2 regions of the Verrucosispora sp. WMMD573 genome follow, and region 1 is predicted to be linked to the other one. Evidence: riboswitches for the same ligand, from Rfam matches in the RefSeq annotation. Region 1 holds a riboswitch; the other holds the start of a gene.

Region 1 (7,877 bases):
GGCCGCCACCGGCGGAGTCGCCGGTCGCCTCGCGCTGCACCCCGGGGTCGCCGCCGCCGGTGCCGTCCTCGGTCCGGCCGGTCGCGGTGAAGTATTCGGCCTGCTTGCGCTTGGGCTGGAGAATCTCGATCGCGCGGCCGGTCAGCGGGTCGGCCCCACCGGACCCGCCCTGGTCGGTGTAGCTGGCCTCGAACACGGTGAAGACGTTCGCCTCGGCGCCGTGGCCGGCGGCGAGCTGGGTCTGCACCGTGCCGGTGCAGCCGGTGTGCTGCTCCAGCGGGTGGGCGTGCTCGTCATGCCCGAGCAGCACCTGGAGTTGGACGTCGGCGCAGTCGACGTCCCCGTCCTCCGGGTCGGTCACCGTGATCGTGTACTTGACCTGGTCGCCCCAGTCGAAGAAGCCGCCGTCCGGCGGGAACTCGATGGTCACGGTCGGCGCGGTGTTGCCCACCGTGATCGGCACGTTCGCCACCGCCGTACGACCCTTGGGGTTGGTGACGGTGAGCTGGGCGGTGTAGTTGCCCGCCTCGGCGTACGTGTGGGTGGGGTTGGCCTCGGTGGAGGTGCCACCGTCGCCGAACGTCCAGGCGTAGGTGAGCGTGCCGCCGTCCGGGTCGCGCGAGCCGGCACTGGAGAAGGCGACGGTCAGCGGGGCCTGCCCGGAGGTGGGCTCGGCGTTGGCCACCGCGATCGGTGCCCGGTCACCGGCGATGTAGTCGATCCGGTAGACGCCGGAGTTGTCGTTGTTGCCGCCGAAGCCGCTGCCCCACTCGATCAGGTACATCGCGCCGTCCGGACCGAACTCGAAGTCCATCGGCCGGATGAAGGACATCCCGGTGAGCAACTGGTTGATGTCGACCAGCTCGGTGCCGTCCTCGGTGACCTGCATCGTGTACATCTTCGACTGGTTCCACTCGCCGAGCAGCGCCTTGCCGTCGTAGTACGCCGGCCACTTGCGGTCCGAGTCGAGGTCGGCGTCGTACCGGTAGACCGGGCCGCCCATCGGCGCGCCACCGCCACCGATCTCGGGGTAGCGCGGGTCACCGCCGTAGCCGTAGTCGACGGTGGCCGGGATGGCCGGCGGCAGGTTGGTCAGGCCGGTGTTGTTCGGCGAGTTGTTCACCACTGCGGCGCAGTCGAACTTCGGCCCGCTCGGGCCGGAGGGGAACTGGTAGTCGTTGTACGCCTCGTTGGTGCCCGTGCAGTACGGCCAGCCGTAGTTGCCCGGTTCGTCGACGATGTTCCACTCGACCAGGCCCTCGGGGCCCCGGTTGGGGTTGTCCGACGCGGCGTCCGGGCCGTAGTCGGCGACGTAGAGGGTGTCGGTGGCCGGGTCGATGCCGATCCGGAACGGGTTGCGGAAGCCCATCGCGTAGATCTCGGGCCGGGTCTGCGCCGTACCCGGCGGGAAGAGGTTGCCCTCCGGGATGGTGTACGTCCCGTCGTCCTGCGGGTGGATCCGGATCACCTTGCCGCGCAGGTCGTTGGTGTTGCCGGAGGTGCGCTGCGCGTCGTAGTCGGCGCGTCCGGGCCGCTCGTCGATCGGCGTGTAGGCGTCCGACGAGAACGGGTTGGTGTTGTCCCCGGTGGCCAGGTAGAGGTTGCCGGCGGAGTCGAACGTCATGGTGCCGCCAGCGTGGCAGCAGGTGTTGCGCTGGGTGTCGACCTGGAGCACGACCTCCTCGCTGGCCGCGTCGATCGAGTCGCCGCTGACCGTGAACCGGGAGAGCACGTTGCGTGCCACGCCGTCGTTCGGGGCGTAGTAGAGGTACACCCAGTTGTTGGTGGCGAAGTCCGGGTCGAGCCGGATGCCGATCAGGCCGTCCTCGTTGCCGGTGAAGACGTCGAGGTCGATGGCGGTGACCGTGTTGCCGGTGTCCGGCTTGACGATCTGCACCCGGCCGTCGCGTTCGATGTAGAAGACCCGGCCGTCGGGCGCGATGTCCAGCTCCATCGGGTTGCTGGTGTTGCTGTCCAGCGTCACCTTCTCGAAGCTGGCGGTAAGCGACGCACCGCAGTCGGCACCCTGGATCCCGGCGGCGGTGCGGATGCCGCCGAGCAGGTGGGTGCGGAACTCCGGTTCGGCGTACGACTCGTCGGTGTGGCCACCGCCGGTGTACCAGGCCCGGCCGCCGTCGTAGTCCTGGCACCAGGCGATCGGGTGGTCCGGCCCCATCGCGCCGGAGCCCGCGTTGTAGCTGGTCTCGTCGAGGGTGGCCAGCACGTGCACCGAACCACGCGGGTTGGTGCGGTAGTTGTACCACTCGTCGAACCGGGACCAGCGTCCCGGCAGGTGGGCGGTGGAGGGATGAGCCGGATCCTCCACCTTGACCGTGGCCTGCTGGTTGGCCGGGTGGCTGTTGAAGTACGCCCCCACTAATTCGCCGTACCAGGCCCAGCTGTACTCGGTGTCGGCGGCGGCGTGGATGCCGGCGTAGCCGCCACCGGCCTGGATGTAGCGCTCGAACGCCGCCTGCTGGTCGGCGGTGAGCACGTCTCCGGTGGTGGAGAGCCAGATCACGGCCCGGTACTGGGCCAGGTTGGCGTCGGTGAAGGCAGCGCCGTCCTCAGTGGTGTCGACGGTGAAACCGTGCTCCGCGCCGAGTTCCTGGATGGCGGCGATGCCGGTTGGGATGGAGGCGTGGCGGAAGCCGGCGGTCTTGGAGAAGACCAGCACCGAGAACGTCTCGGCGGCGGCTTCCGGTACCGCCTGGGCGACGGGGGCGGGCGCGGCCTGGGCGGCCGGGGCCGCCAGGAGCATGGTCGCGGCGAGGCCCAGGGATAGGAAGGCGGCTGTCAGGGGTGCACGGGCACGAGGTGTTCGGGGCACTCCGGTCTCCTTTGTCCTTGCTGGACAGGGGTCACGGGGTCGGCCCGCCGAAGACCGTCCCAGATGGGGCTGGCCCGGCCACCTTGCCGAAGGGTGGCCGTCCCAGCATTTATGTCGAGTCGCTGAACAAATTAGTTCCGCTGGAACGATTAATGGCAAGGTTTCAATGGATAACGTTTCGGTAAACGCAACTGACATTTTCGGCACAGCCCGCCCAAACCACCACGGCTGCCGGCCCGCACCTCGGGCGGAGGCCGGTTGGCGCCGAGAGTGAACAGGCCCACCCTCGGGGTCGTACCGACCGCAGTGCTCGTCAACGTCCCCAGGGTCGTCCAACTTCTCGAAGGCGGCGGCGCGGCCGGCACCGCAGTGCACGCCGCGTTCTTCTGGCCGCCGTGCTGCTGCGAGTCGGCACGACAGGGCAGGCTGCGCCCCTGCCGGTGGCGCAGGATGGGCTTGGCGGAGCCGGCGAAACGACGTACGGTGACACCCAACGAACCCACGGGAGCCCGGTGCACCGGGCTGAGAGGGGGGCTGTGAGCCCCCGACCGTCGAACCTGATCCGGGTAATGCCGGCGCAGGGAGGAGTGTTGCCGTGCCGTCCCTGGGGCGACTGCATCTGATCACCGACACCCGACCCGGGCGGGATCCGCTCGCCGTGCTGCGGGCCGTGCTCCCGGTGGTCCACAAGCAACTGGTGGTTCAGGTCCGCGTCGAGGACTGCGCCACCGACCGGCAGACGTACGAGCTGACCCGGCAGGTGTTGGCCCTGGTTAGGCCGTACCGGGTGCCCTGCCTGGTCAACGACCGACTGCACGTGGCCTTGGCCACCGGCGCCGCCGGTGGTCACGTCGGTGCCGACGACCTGCCCGTGGCGGCGGCCCGGGAGGTGCTCGGCCCGACGGCGGTGCTGGGTGCCACCGCGCGGGAACCGGCAACCGCGCTTGCCGCGGTCACCGCCGGAGCTAGCTACCTGGGCGTGGGACCGTGCCGTGTCACCGCCACCAAGGACGGGCTGCCCCCGCCGATCGGCGCGGCCGGTGTTCGGGCGGTGGTCGAGTCGGTCGAGGTACCGGTGATCGCCATCGGTGGGGTGACGGCGGCGGACGTGCCCGAGTTGCGGGCCGCCGGCGCGTACGGGGTGGCGGTGGTCGGTGCGCTCTCCGGAGCCACCGATCCCGCCCGCGCCGCCGCCGAGCTGGTTCGGGCGCTGACATGTTGACCGGACGCCCGGCCACCAGCGGTGTGGTGCCACCGCGCCGCCCCGACGTGGCAGTCGTGGGGGGCGGGCCGATCGGGTGGGCGGTCGCCTGGCGGTGCGCGGCGCGCGGGTTGCGGGTGGTCGTGCACGATCCGGCGCCCGGGTCGGGTGCCTCGCAGGTGGCCGCCGGCATGCTGGCACCGGTCGCCGAGGCGTACTTCGGCGAGCGGGAGCTGACCGCCCTGCTTACCGAGTCGGCCGGCCGCTGGCCCGGGTTCGCCGCCGAACTGACCGAGGTGACCGGCACCGACATCGGCTACCGGACCGAAGGCACCCTGATGGTCGGGCTGACCACCGACGACCTCGCCGAGGCGCGTCGGCTCTGGGCGTACCAGCAGGAGTTGGGGTTGCCGGTGACGCCGCTGCGCCCGTCGCCGCTGCGCGAGCGCGAGCCGGCGCTGGCGCCCCGGGTGCGTGGCGGCGCGCTCGCCGCCACCGACCATCAGGTCGACCCGCGCCGGCTGGTGCCGGCGCTGCGGCTGGCGGCGGAGCGGGCGGGCGCGGTGCTGGTCGCCGAGCCGGTACGCCGGCTGTCCGACGTCGCGGCCGGCGCGACGGTGGTCGCCGCCGGCTGCGGCAGCGCGGCCCTGACCGGTCTGCCGGTCCGTCCGGTGAAGGGCCAGGTGCTGCGGCTGCGCGCGCCCGATGGCGGGCCGCCAGGCTTCCGGCACGTGATCCGGGGGTACGCCGACGGCGAGCACGTCTACCTCGTGCCGCGCGACAGCGGTGAGGTGGTCGTCGGTGCGACCGTCGAAGAGCGCTCCGACCTCGGTGTCTCCGCCGGAGCGGTGCTGCGGCTGCTGCGGGCCGCCGTCGACCTGCTGCCGGAGATCGCCGAGTACGACCTGGTCGAGACGCTGGCGGGGCTGCGTCCGGGCACGCCGGACAACGCGCCGATCCTGGGCCCGTTACCGGGGCGGCCGGGGGTCCTGGTCGCCACCGGCCACCACCGGCACGGGATCGTGCTGACTCCGGTCACCGCAGACATGATCACCGACTTGATCACGGGGGACGGCAACTCCGACGCACTGCTGGCACCCTTCCGGCCGGACCGGTTCGCCGACTCACCCGGCGTCGTGGGCGCAACGGCCGCTCGCACTTTTCCGCACTCGACGGAGGACGACTCGTGGAACTGACCGTGAACGGTGCCGGGTGCAGCCTGCCGGACGGGCTGACGGTGGCCGACCTGGTCCGCGACATCACCGGCCAACAGCGCGGCGTCGCGGTGGCGGTGAACGGTGAGGTGGTACCGCGTACCGGCTGGCCGGCGACGGTGCTGCGCGGCGGTGACCGGGTCGAGGTGCTCAGCGCCGCCCAGGGCGGGTGAGCCGGATGGACCACGAGTCGAGCGCCTTCGAGTTGGGCGGCGTCCGGTTCACCTCCCGGCTGATCCTCGGTACCGGCGGGGCGGCCAACCTGCACGTGCTGGAGCAGGCGATCCGGGCGTCCGGCACCGAGTTGGTCACCCTGGCGCTGCGCCGGGTGGAAACGGTGCCCGGCGGCTCGGGTGGCCTGTTGGACCTGCTCGATCGGTGCGGTGTGCGGCTGTTGCCCAACACCGCGGGCTGCTACACGGCGGGCGAGGCGGTGAAGGTGGCCCGGCTGGCCCGGGACGCGTTCGAAACCGACTGGGTGAAGCTGGAGGTGATCGGCGACGAGCGGACGCTGCTGCCCGACGGGGTGGAACTGCTCCGCGCCGCCGAGGAACTGGTCGAGGACGGGTTCACCGTGCTGCCGTACACCTCCGACGACCCGGTGCTGGCACGGCGTCTGGCTGACGTCGGTTGCGCGGCGGTGATGCCAGCCGGCGCGCCGATCGGCTCCGGCCTGGGGATCAACAATCCGCACCACATCCGGCTCATCCGGCAGGACGTGGCCGTGCCGGTGATCCTGGACGCGGGGATCGGCACCGCCTCCGACGCGGCGCTGGCCATGGAGTTGGGCTGTGACGCGGTGTTGCTGGCGAGCGCGGTGACCCGGGCCGCGGACCCGGTGGCGATGGCCACCGCGATGCGGTACGCGATCGCCGCCGGCCGCCTCGCCCATGGCGCCGGCCGCATCCCGCACCGCTTTCACGCCCTCGCCTCCACTCCCGACGAAGGCCGCCCCGACCTGTGACAGTCCAATCCGATTCCGTGGACCTTGGTACGAATCTGCCCCTCCAGGGGCCGGTTCGTACCAAGATCCGGATTCCTTCGGGGATCGTGTTGCTTACGGATCGGCGGGTGGCTCGCGGTGGCCTGGTTCGGGTGGTGGCGGCGGCCGTGGCCGGGGGAGTGCGGTGGGTGGTGCTGCGGGAGAAGGATCTGCCGCGTGCCGAACGCCTCGCCCTCGTCGCCGAGCTGCGGCCGATCCTGACCGAGGCGGGCGGGACTCTGATCATCTCCGGTCCCGACCCGCTGACCGACCACGGCGACCCCGACCGCCGTGCGCTCGGCGTCACCGTCGACGCGCCCGGGGCCGACATCACCGATGCTTGTCCCGGCATCCGGGCCGGTGCTGCCGGAGCCAGCCGGTCGCCGGTCGCGCTGCACCTGTCGGCGGCCGGCCCCTACCCGCCGCCCGCCGCCGACCTGATCGGCCGCTCCTGTCACGACACGGCGGAACTACGCCGCCTCACCACCGAGGACTACGTCACCCTCTCGCCGGTCTTCCCCACCCGGACCAAGCCCGGCTACGGCCCACCCCTGCTTCCCGCAGGGCTGGCCGAGCTGATCAGGCGGAGCCCGGTGCCGGCGCTGGCCCTCGGCGGCATCGAGACCCCCGCCCAGGTACACGCCTGCGTCCAGGCCGGTGCCTGCGGTGTAGCGGTCCTCGGCGCCATCATGCGCGCCCACGAACCAGAACAGACCGCAGCCGCCCTGATCGCCGCCTTCCACGCCACAGCCCCGCCGACCCCCTCAAGCAGGCACGTCCCGGTGGACCCGCCCACGACGGGACCGGAGCCCCCGGCGCAGCACGCCCGGACGACCCTGAGCCCCCCAAGCCGGCACGTTCCGGCGGGGGATGACCACGACGGGGCTGCGGCCGACCGTGCCCACGCAGGGATCAAGCCTGATCGCCCGGAGTGGGCACGGTCGGCCGCAGCCCCCGACCGCAACCACAAGACAACCCCAGCCCAAGAGGAACTGCCGTGACCCCAACCACCGTGCTGACCGTCGCCGGTTCCGACTCCGGTGGCGGTGCCGGCATCCAGGCCGACCTGAAGGTCTTCGCCGCCCTCGGCGCGTACGGCACGAGCGTGCTGACGGCGGTCACCGCGCAGAACACCCGGGGTGTGGACGCGGTACTCCCGCTGCCCCCGCAACTGGTCACCGACCAGCTCGACAGCGTGCTGTCGGACTTCGCGGTGCGGGCGGTGAAGACCGGGATGCTGGGCACCCCGGCCGTGGCGGCCGCGATCGCGGACGCGGCGGCGGCCGGCCGGCTACCGCAGCTGGTCGTCGACCCGGTGCTGGTGGCCACCAGCGGGCACCGGCTCGGCGTGGCGGAGGCGGTGGAGCGGTTGCTGCCGTACGCCCGGGTGGCCACCCCGAACAGCGCGGAGGCCGCCGCGCTGACCGGGGCGGCGGTGACCGACGTGGCGGAGATGACCACGGCGGCGCGGGCCCTGGCGGCCGGTGGACCGGAATGGGTGATCGTCACCGGCGGCGACGTGGACGCCGGTGCGGAGGCGGTGGACGTGCTGCACGGCCCGGATGGGACGACGGTGCTGCGCGCCCCGAGGGTGCCGACCCGGCACACCCACGGCACCGGTTGCTCGTTCTCCGCGGCCGTGACGGTGCG
Region 2 (7,877 bases), 700 kb from region 1:
CACTCCTGGCCGAGCAGCGGCACCAACCGGAACGCCGCCAATGCGCCGATCGCGAACCGGGCGGGTGCCCTGGCGTTCTGCACCAGCGCGTCGGCCAGGTCCGTCGGGTCGGTGGTGGCGAAGACGATCACGCCGGGCAACGCCACCGCGAACAGCCGCAGCACCAGGCCGAGCGCGGTGACCAGCACCCCCGACGTCACCACGACCGGCCCCACGTCGAGCAGCACCCGGCCCGAGCGGTCGGCGGCGAAGAGCACCAGCGTGACCAGGATGCCGCCGCCGGCGGCCAGCAGTGGCCAGGCCCGTCGGGCCAGCAGCCCGGGGTGCACCCCGAACAGCGGCAGCACCGCCAGTTCCACGGCGATCGCGATGGCCGGCGTGACCGGGTCCAGCGTGGCCATCAGCGGAAACGCGAACAACATCGCCGCTGCCAGTTTGGCCACCGGATTGCGCCGAGCCAGCGGCGCGCCCGGCCGGGCGATCGGCTCCAGGGTGATCATCGCGACTCCGGTCCCGGACCGGGGGGAGCGAGGGCCAGCGTACGGTCGGCCAACGCGGCCACGAAGTCGGCGTCGTGGGTGACGGTGACCAGGCCGTGACCGGCGTCGCGCAGATCGGCGAGGAGATCCACCAGCTCACGCCAGGTGCGCCGGTCCTGGCCGAAGGTGGGTTCGTCGCAGATGAGCAGGCGGGGCGCGGTGGCCAGGGCGGTCGCCACGCTCAGCCGCCGCGCCTCGCCACCGGAGAGGGTGTACGGGTTGGCGGCGGCGAGCCGCTCCAGCCGCAGCCGGCTCAACAGTTCCGTGACGCGGTCCTGCACCGCCGATTCGGACGCCCCGGTCCGGCGCGGGCCCAGGGCCAACTCGTCGAAGACCGTACCGGTGACGAACTGGTGCTCGGGATTCTGGAACACCGAGCCGATCCGGCGGGTCAGCGCCGGTGCCCGCCAACGGTGCGGCGCGGTCCGCGAGTCCACTCCGGCCAGTCCCCGGCTCGCCGCCAGCCGCCCGGTGCCGGGCCGGAGGAGTCCGCCGAGCAGTAGCGCCAGGGTGGACTTCCCGGCGCCGTTCGGCCCGAGCACCGCGAGCGCCTCACCGGCGCGTACGGTCAGGTCGGTGGCGGCCAGCCGGGGTGGCTGGCCGAGCTGTTCGGCGGTGAGCAGCACCTCGCCGGCCGGGCCGGCGGCCCGACGTGGCGGGTTCTCCCGGCCGGGCACCCAGACTCCCTCGGCGGCGAGTGAGTCGCCGTGCGCGGCGAAGACCGCCTCCGGTGAGCCGTCGGCGCGGACCCCGCCGCCGGGTTCGAGCACCACCACCCGGTCGACCAGGGGGAGCGCCTCGGCGACCCGGTGTTCGACCAGGATCAGGGTGGTGTCGGCGTCCACCGCCCGGGCGAGCGCCGCGCGGATCAGGGCGGCACCGGCCGGGTCGAGGTTGGCGGTGGGCTCGTCCAGCAGCAGCAGGCCGGGACGCAGCGCCAGCACCCCGGCCAGGGCGAGGCGCTGCTGTTCGCCGCCGGAGAGCGCCGCGGTGGGCCGGTCCCGGTGGTACGGGAAGCCGACCCGGTCCAGTGCCCCGTCCACTCGCGCCCAGATCTGTCCGGCCGGCACGCCCCGGTTCTCCAGCCCGAACGCCACGTCGTCGCCGCTGCGGGCCATGACGAGTTGGGACTGCGGGTCCTGGAAGACGATGCCGACCCGGTCCCGGGCCTCGCCGACCGGCTGGCCGTCGATCTCGATGGTGCCTTCCCGCTCCCCGGAGTCCTCGGGCAGCAGCCCGGCCAACGCCGCCAGCAACGTGCTCTTGCCGGCTCCGGACGCTCCGAGCAGCAGCACCTTCTCGCCGTGCTCCACCCGCAGATCCACCCCGCGCACCGCCCAGCCACGCCTTCCGGCATGCCGCCACCCGAACCCCCGCACCCCCACCCCGTCACCCACAACACCCTCCTTTCTTCCCGTTGATCATGAGGTTGACGGCTGGTTCGGAGATCAACTCCGCCGCCAACCTCATGATCAACGTGGGATGGATTCCGGGTCAGACGAGGGGGCGTTCGCGGGCGGCGGGGAAGCGGTCCAGGACGCCGGTGCGGGCCAGGGCGCGGGTGAGGGCGTACGCGCCGGCACCGGCGATGACGGTGGCGCTGATGATGGTGAGCGCGGCGTAGGGCAGGCGGTAGGTGGCGATGTCGCGTTCGGCGTTCCAGTAGACGAAGTCGAAGATCGCCGCGCTCAGGCCGGTCAGCGCGCCGGCCAGCAGGGCGGCCGGCAGTCGGTAGGACCGGTACCGGAAGGCGGCGAAGGCCAGTTCGGCGCCGAGACCCTGCATCAGGCCCTGCAACAGGACGATGGTGCCCCACTGGCTGCCCAGCAGGGCCGAGATGATCGCCGCCAGCAGTTCGCAGTACAGCGAGGCGCCGGGCTTGCGGATGACCAGGCCGCCGAGCACGGCCGGCACCAGCCAGACACCGTAGATGAGGGTCTGTGCCGGCGGGAAGAAGCTGAAGGCGCCCTCGGTGGCGCTCCACACCACGCCCCAGGCCCAGAAGATGACGCCGAAGGCGACGGCGATGACCGACGCCACCACGATGTCGATGGTGCGCCAGCGGTTGCTCTCGGTGGTCTGCACGATGATTGCTCCCAGTCCAGATGCGAACCAGGCAAGACGCACGCCCCGGCCGGCGGCGCCGAACGGTGGCGGGCTGGAGGTGGACCGAACTCCCTGCGCTGGCATTACCCAGATCAGGTACGGAGGGTCTGCGGGCGGACCCGCACTCTCAGCGCTGTGCGCTCCCCTGTCGGAGGTGTTGTCTGTCCCGCCGACGCTAACACCACGGAAGATCCACCGGCAATGTGATCTCCCCAGGTCACGACGGGCGCTCGCCTCCGGCTCGTCTGGTGGGCCGGGGACGACCGGAGCCCGGCCATATTTGTGACATCCATCGACGTCATCCCCGCCGGACGGTAATCTCAGTCCGCTGATCCGCCACGGCCGAAGGGCGACGGGTGACCACAGACACTGACCGGGCCGTGCCGGGCGAGCCCGAGCCGCGACCCGCGGCCGGGGGCGTCGACATCGAAACGCGTCCCCCGGAGCCCGCCGGTGGCGAGCCGCCCCGGCGCTGGCTCGGTGACCGGATCGGCTCGGTGGAGGTCCTGGCGGCGCTGCTGATCATCCTGATCATCTTTCGGGAGCCGATCGCCGCCGCCCTGGACGATCCCCGCATCCAGACCTGGACCACCGTCTTCGTCTCGATCATGGTGCAGGCGGTGCCGTTCCTGGCCTTCGGCGTGCTGCTCTCCGCCGTGATCGCGGTCTTCGTACCCCGATCCTTCTGGGCGAAGGCGTTGCCCCGACACCCGGCGTTGGCGGTGCCGGCGGCCAGCGCGGCCGGGGTGGTGCTGCCGGGCTGCGAATGCGGTTCGGTGCCGATCGCCGGGTCACTGATCCGGCGGGGCGTCACCCCGGCCGCCGCGCTGGCGTTCCTGCTCGCCGCCCCGGCGGTCAACCCGATCGTGCTCACCGCCACCGCGGTCGCCTTCCCGAACAACCCCGAGATGGTGCTCGCCCGGGGCGTCGCCAGCCTGATCGTCGCCATGATCATGGGTTGGCTCTGGCTGCGACTCGGGCGTACCGAATGGATCAGGATGCCGCGCCGGCCGGAGTTGGACGACGCGTCCCGGGGGCGGGCCTTCTGGGCCGCCGTCCGTCACGACGTGACCCACGCCGGTGGATTCCTGGTGCTCGGCGCGATGGCCGCCGCCAGCATCAACGTGCTGGTGCCGGAGCGGTGGTTGCAGACCCTGGCCGACAACACGTGGTTGTCGATCCTGGCGCTGGCGCTGCTCGCCGTGCTGCTCTCGCTCTGCTCGGAGGCCGACGCCTTCGTCGCCGCCTCGCTGTCCCAGTTCTCGCTCACGTCCCGACTGGTCTTCCTGGTGGTGGGGCCGATGGTCGATCTCAAGTTGATCTCGATGCAGGCCGGCGTGTTCGGCCGCCGCTTCGCGTTCCGGTTCGCGCCGACCACCTTCGTGGTGGCCGTGCTGGTCGCTGTCGGCGCCGGGGCGGTGCTGCTGTGAACCGGCAGGCGCAGGCGGTGATCCTGCTGCTGCTCGGCGGCGCGGTGATCCGGGCCAGCGTCACCGACCTCTACCTGCGCTACGTCAAGGAGGGCCTGCGTCCCTTCCTGATCGCCGCCGGCCTGCTGCTGATCGCCGCCGCGATCATGACGCTCTGGTACGAGTTGCGCCCGCCGGCCCCCCGCGCGTTGACCCCGGCCGACGGATCGGGCGTCGGCCACGACGGCCACGGGCACGCCCACCACGAGCCGAGGATCGGTTGGCTGCTGATCCTGCCCGTGCTCGGCCTGCTGCTGGTCGCCCCGCCGGCGCTCGGGTCGTACGCGGCGGGCCAGGCCGGCACGGCGCTGAGCAGCCAACAGCAGTCGGACTACCCGCCGCTGCCCGAGGGTGACCCGGTGCAGGTAAGCGTTCTGGACTACGCCTCCCGGGCGCTGTTCGACCGGGGTACGTCGATCGGCGATCGGCGGGTGCAGCTCACCGGCTTCATCGCCACCGGCGCGGACGGCCAGCCGATCCTGGCCCGGATGGTGCTGTCCTGCTGCGCCGCCGACGGACGCCCGGTCAAGCTCGGGTTGACCGGCGACGTACCGGCCGGGTTGCCCGACGACAGCTGGGTGGAGGTGATCGGTCGCTACAGCGACCGGCTCGGCCGGGATCCGGTGAACGACGCCGAGATCCCCTACCTTGAGGTCGAGTCCTGGCGGCAGGTGCCTGTCCCCAAGCGCCCGTACGACTGACCTCGCGCCACCCACTGCGGAAAATGGCGCCGCTGCGGGCTTGACCCTGACGCTACGTCAACCCTCCATGCTGACCGGCATGACAATCCCGGCGACAACCAGTCAGTCTCAGGAGCCTGCGATTCGGGTGCGGGGCCTGGAGAAGTCGTACCAGAAGCTGCACGTGCTGCGTGGGGTGGATTTCGAGGTCGCGCGGGGGAGCATCTTCGCCCTGCTCGGCTCGAACGGCGCGGGCAAGACCACGGTGGTGAAGATCCTCTCCACGCTGCTCAAGCCCGACGCGGGTGGCGCACACGTCAACGGCCTCGATGTCACGGCCCAGGCCGCCGAGGTACGCGAGTCCATCAGCCTCACCGGGCAGTTCGCGGCGGTCGACGAGATCCTCACCGGGCGTGAGAACCTCGTCCTGGTCGCCAGGCTGCGGCACCTCAAGGCCCCCGGCGCGATCGCGGACGAGCTGCTGAAGCGCTTCTCGTTGACCGAGGCGGGCGACCGGAGGGTGGCGACGTACTCCGGGGGCATGCGCCGCCGGTTGGACATCGCGATGAGCCTGATCGGGAACCCGCCGGTCGTCTTCCTCGACGAGCCGACCACCGGGCTGGACCCGCAGGCGCGCCTTGAGGTGTGGCACGCCGTCAACGAACTCGCTCAGGGCGGCACGACCGTGCTGCTCACCACCCAGTATCTCGACGAGGCGGAAAACCTCGCCGACCGGATCGCGATCCTCCACGAGGGCCGGATCATCGTGGACGGCACCCTCGAAGAGCTGAGGCGGGTCCTGCCACCCGCTGAGGTCGAGTACGTCGAGAAGCAGCCGAGCCTCGAAGACATCTTCCTCACCCTCGTCGGCGCCGGCACGGACAAGGAACAGCGATGAACAAGCACTTCCTCGGCGACACCACGGTGCTCCTGGGGCGTTCGCTGCGGCACATCCTCCGCAGCCCGGACACCATCATCACCACCGCGATCATGCCGATCGCTTTCATGCTGCTGTTCGTCTACGTCTTCGGTGGTGCGATCGAGACCGGGTCCGACTCGTACGTGAACTACCTGCTCCCCGGCATCCTGGTCATCACGATCGCCTCGGGTATCTCCTACACCGCGTTCCGGCTCTTCCAGGACATGCAGGGCGGCATCTTCGGGCGGTTCCAGTCGATGCCCATCGCGCGATCCGCCGTGTTGTGGGCGCACGTCCTGACCTCGATGGTCGCCAACCTGATCTCACTCGTGGTCGTCGTCGGCGTAGCCCTGCTCATGGGCTTCCGCCCGGGGACGGATGTGCTTGGTTGGCTCGCGGCGGCAGGCATGCTGGCCCTGCTCACCCTCGCGCTGACCTGGCTTGCGGTGATCCCGGGCCTCACCGCGAAGTCGGTGGACGGCGCGGGCGCTTTCTCCTACCCGCTGATCTTCCTGCCGTTCGTCAGCTCGGCCTTCGTGCCCACCGACACCATGCCCGGCCCGGTACGGGCCTTCGCCGAGCACCAACCGGTGACCGCCATCGTCAACACGATCCGGGACCTGTTCGCCCAGCAGCCCGTCGGCTCCGACATCTGGACCGCACTCGCCTGGTGTCTCGGCATCCTCGTCGTCGCCTACCTGGCCGCCACGATCTACTACCGGCGGAGGATCGCGTGAGTCGGCACCGACCGGACCGGGCGAGCTGACGGCAGGATCGGGGCATGCTGACGATTGGTCAACTGGCCGCGTACGCCGGTGTCACGGTGCGGACGGTGCGGCACTATCACCAGATCGGGCTGCTGCCCGAGCCGGAGCGGGACGCCTCGGGTTACCGGCGGTACGGCGCGACGGCGGCCGTGTCGCTCATCAAGATCCGCACTCTCGCCAACGCCGGGGTGCCGCTGTCCCGGATCGATCAGCTACTCGAAGCCGACGCGGTGACCTTCACGGAGGCGATCCACAGGATCGACAGTCACCTCCGGGATGAGATCGAACGGCTTGAGACCAGCCGTCGGCAGATCGCGCAGCTCGCGGCCGGCGACGGCCTGACGCTCCCCCCGGAGGTGACCGCCTACCTTCATCGGCTTCGGGAGATCGGTGCGTCCGAGCGGGTGGTGGCGGGTGAACGGGACGGTTGGATCCTGGTCGCCGCTCGCTGGCCCGACAGCGTCCGCGAGTTCATGCCCGGCAAACTCGCGCAGCTCGACGACCCGCGGATCGTCCGGCTCTACCGGGTGCTGTCCGAGGTCTTCGACGGCGACGTCGACGACGATCCACGACTTGCGGAGGCCGCCGACATCATGGCCTGCCTGGCCGAGCAGGCGTACGCCGCGGGCGAGCTGAACGTCAGCAACGAGTCTTACGACGAGATGCCGCACGACCTGCTGGACGCGCTCGCCGAGGAGTCCGACCCCCGGATACAACGGCTGAAGGAGCTGTTGCGCGAACGAGGCTGGATCGGATGGAACCGGATGGAGCCGCTGGCCGAGCCGCCCTGTTGATCTCTGACCCGGTATCGCCTCTGTGAGCCGGCGTCGGGTCGTCGGTAGGCTGCCGGCATGCGTATCGATGCCCGAGGTCTGCGGTTCGACGTCGCCACCGGCGGTCCAGAGCAGGGCGAACCGGTGCTGCTGCTGCACGGTTTCCCGCAGCACTCGGGCGAGTGGGGTGGGGTGCTGCCGGCGCTGCACGCCGCTGGTCTGCACAGCTACGCGCTGAACCAGCGGGGCTACTCGCCGCAGGCCCGACCCACCCAGGTCGAGGCGTACCGGCTGGGGGAACTGGTCGCCGACGCGGCGGCGGTGCTGGACGCCCTCGGGGTGCCCGCCGCCCACGTGGTCGGGCACGACTGGGGTGCGGTCGTCGGGTGGGCGCTGGCCGCCACCCACCCGGACCGGGTACGGACCCTGACCGCGGTCTCCGTGCCGCATCCGGCGGCCATGGCGTACGCGCTGACACACGACCCGCAGCAGAAGGCGCGCTCGGCGTACATGCTGCTGTTCCGGAAGCCGGGGGTGGCGGAGAAGACGTTGCTGGCGCTCGGTGCGGCCGGGCTGCGGCGGCTACTGCATGGCGTCGGCGACGCCGCCCGGGTGGCCGCGTAC

Evidence for each region. A riboswitch is a leader RNA that binds a small molecule or an ion and turns the genes downstream of it on or off. The one in region 1 is predicted to bind thiamine pyrophosphate.
Region 2: another riboswitch for thiamine pyrophosphate. It lies ahead of O7601_RS29110 (ECF transporter S component); the one in region 1 lies ahead of O7601_RS02905 (thiamine phosphate synthase).

What each region holds. Positions count from the first base shown of each region.
Region 1 covers NZ_CP114901.1:628,610-636,486, reverse strand. The annotation lists gene O7601_RS02910 (ThuA domain-containing protein) at 1-2,830, opposite strand, end outside; TPP riboswitch at 3,322-3,431, shown strand; gene O7601_RS02905 (thiamine phosphate synthase) at 3,426-4,052, shown strand; gene thiO (glycine oxidase ThiO) at 4,046-5,227, shown strand; gene thiS (sulfur carrier protein ThiS) at 5,218-5,418, shown strand; gene O7601_RS02890 (thiazole synthase) at 5,424-6,209, shown strand; partial or broken gene O7601_RS02885 (thiamine phosphate synthase) at 6,275-6,967, shown strand; gene thiD (bifunctional hydroxymethylpyrimidine kinase/phosphomethylpyrimidine kinase) at 7,225-7,877, shown strand, end outside.
Region 2 covers NZ_CP114901.1:6,423,066-6,430,942, reverse strand. The annotation lists gene O7601_RS29120 (energy-coupling factor transporter transmembrane component T) at 1-500, opposite strand, end outside; gene O7601_RS29115 (ABC transporter ATP-binding protein) at 497-1,936, opposite strand; gene O7601_RS29110 (ECF transporter S component) at 2,034-2,624, opposite strand; TPP riboswitch at 2,697-2,802, opposite strand; gene O7601_RS29105 (permease) at 3,134-4,075, shown strand; gene O7601_RS29100 (TIGR03943 family protein) at 4,072-4,815, shown strand; gene O7601_RS29095 (ATP-binding cassette domain-containing protein) at 4,895-5,692, shown strand; gene O7601_RS29090 (ABC transporter permease) at 5,689-6,450, shown strand; gene O7601_RS29085 (MerR family transcriptional regulator) at 6,495-7,274, shown strand; gene O7601_RS29080 (alpha/beta fold hydrolase) at 7,332-7,877, shown strand, end outside.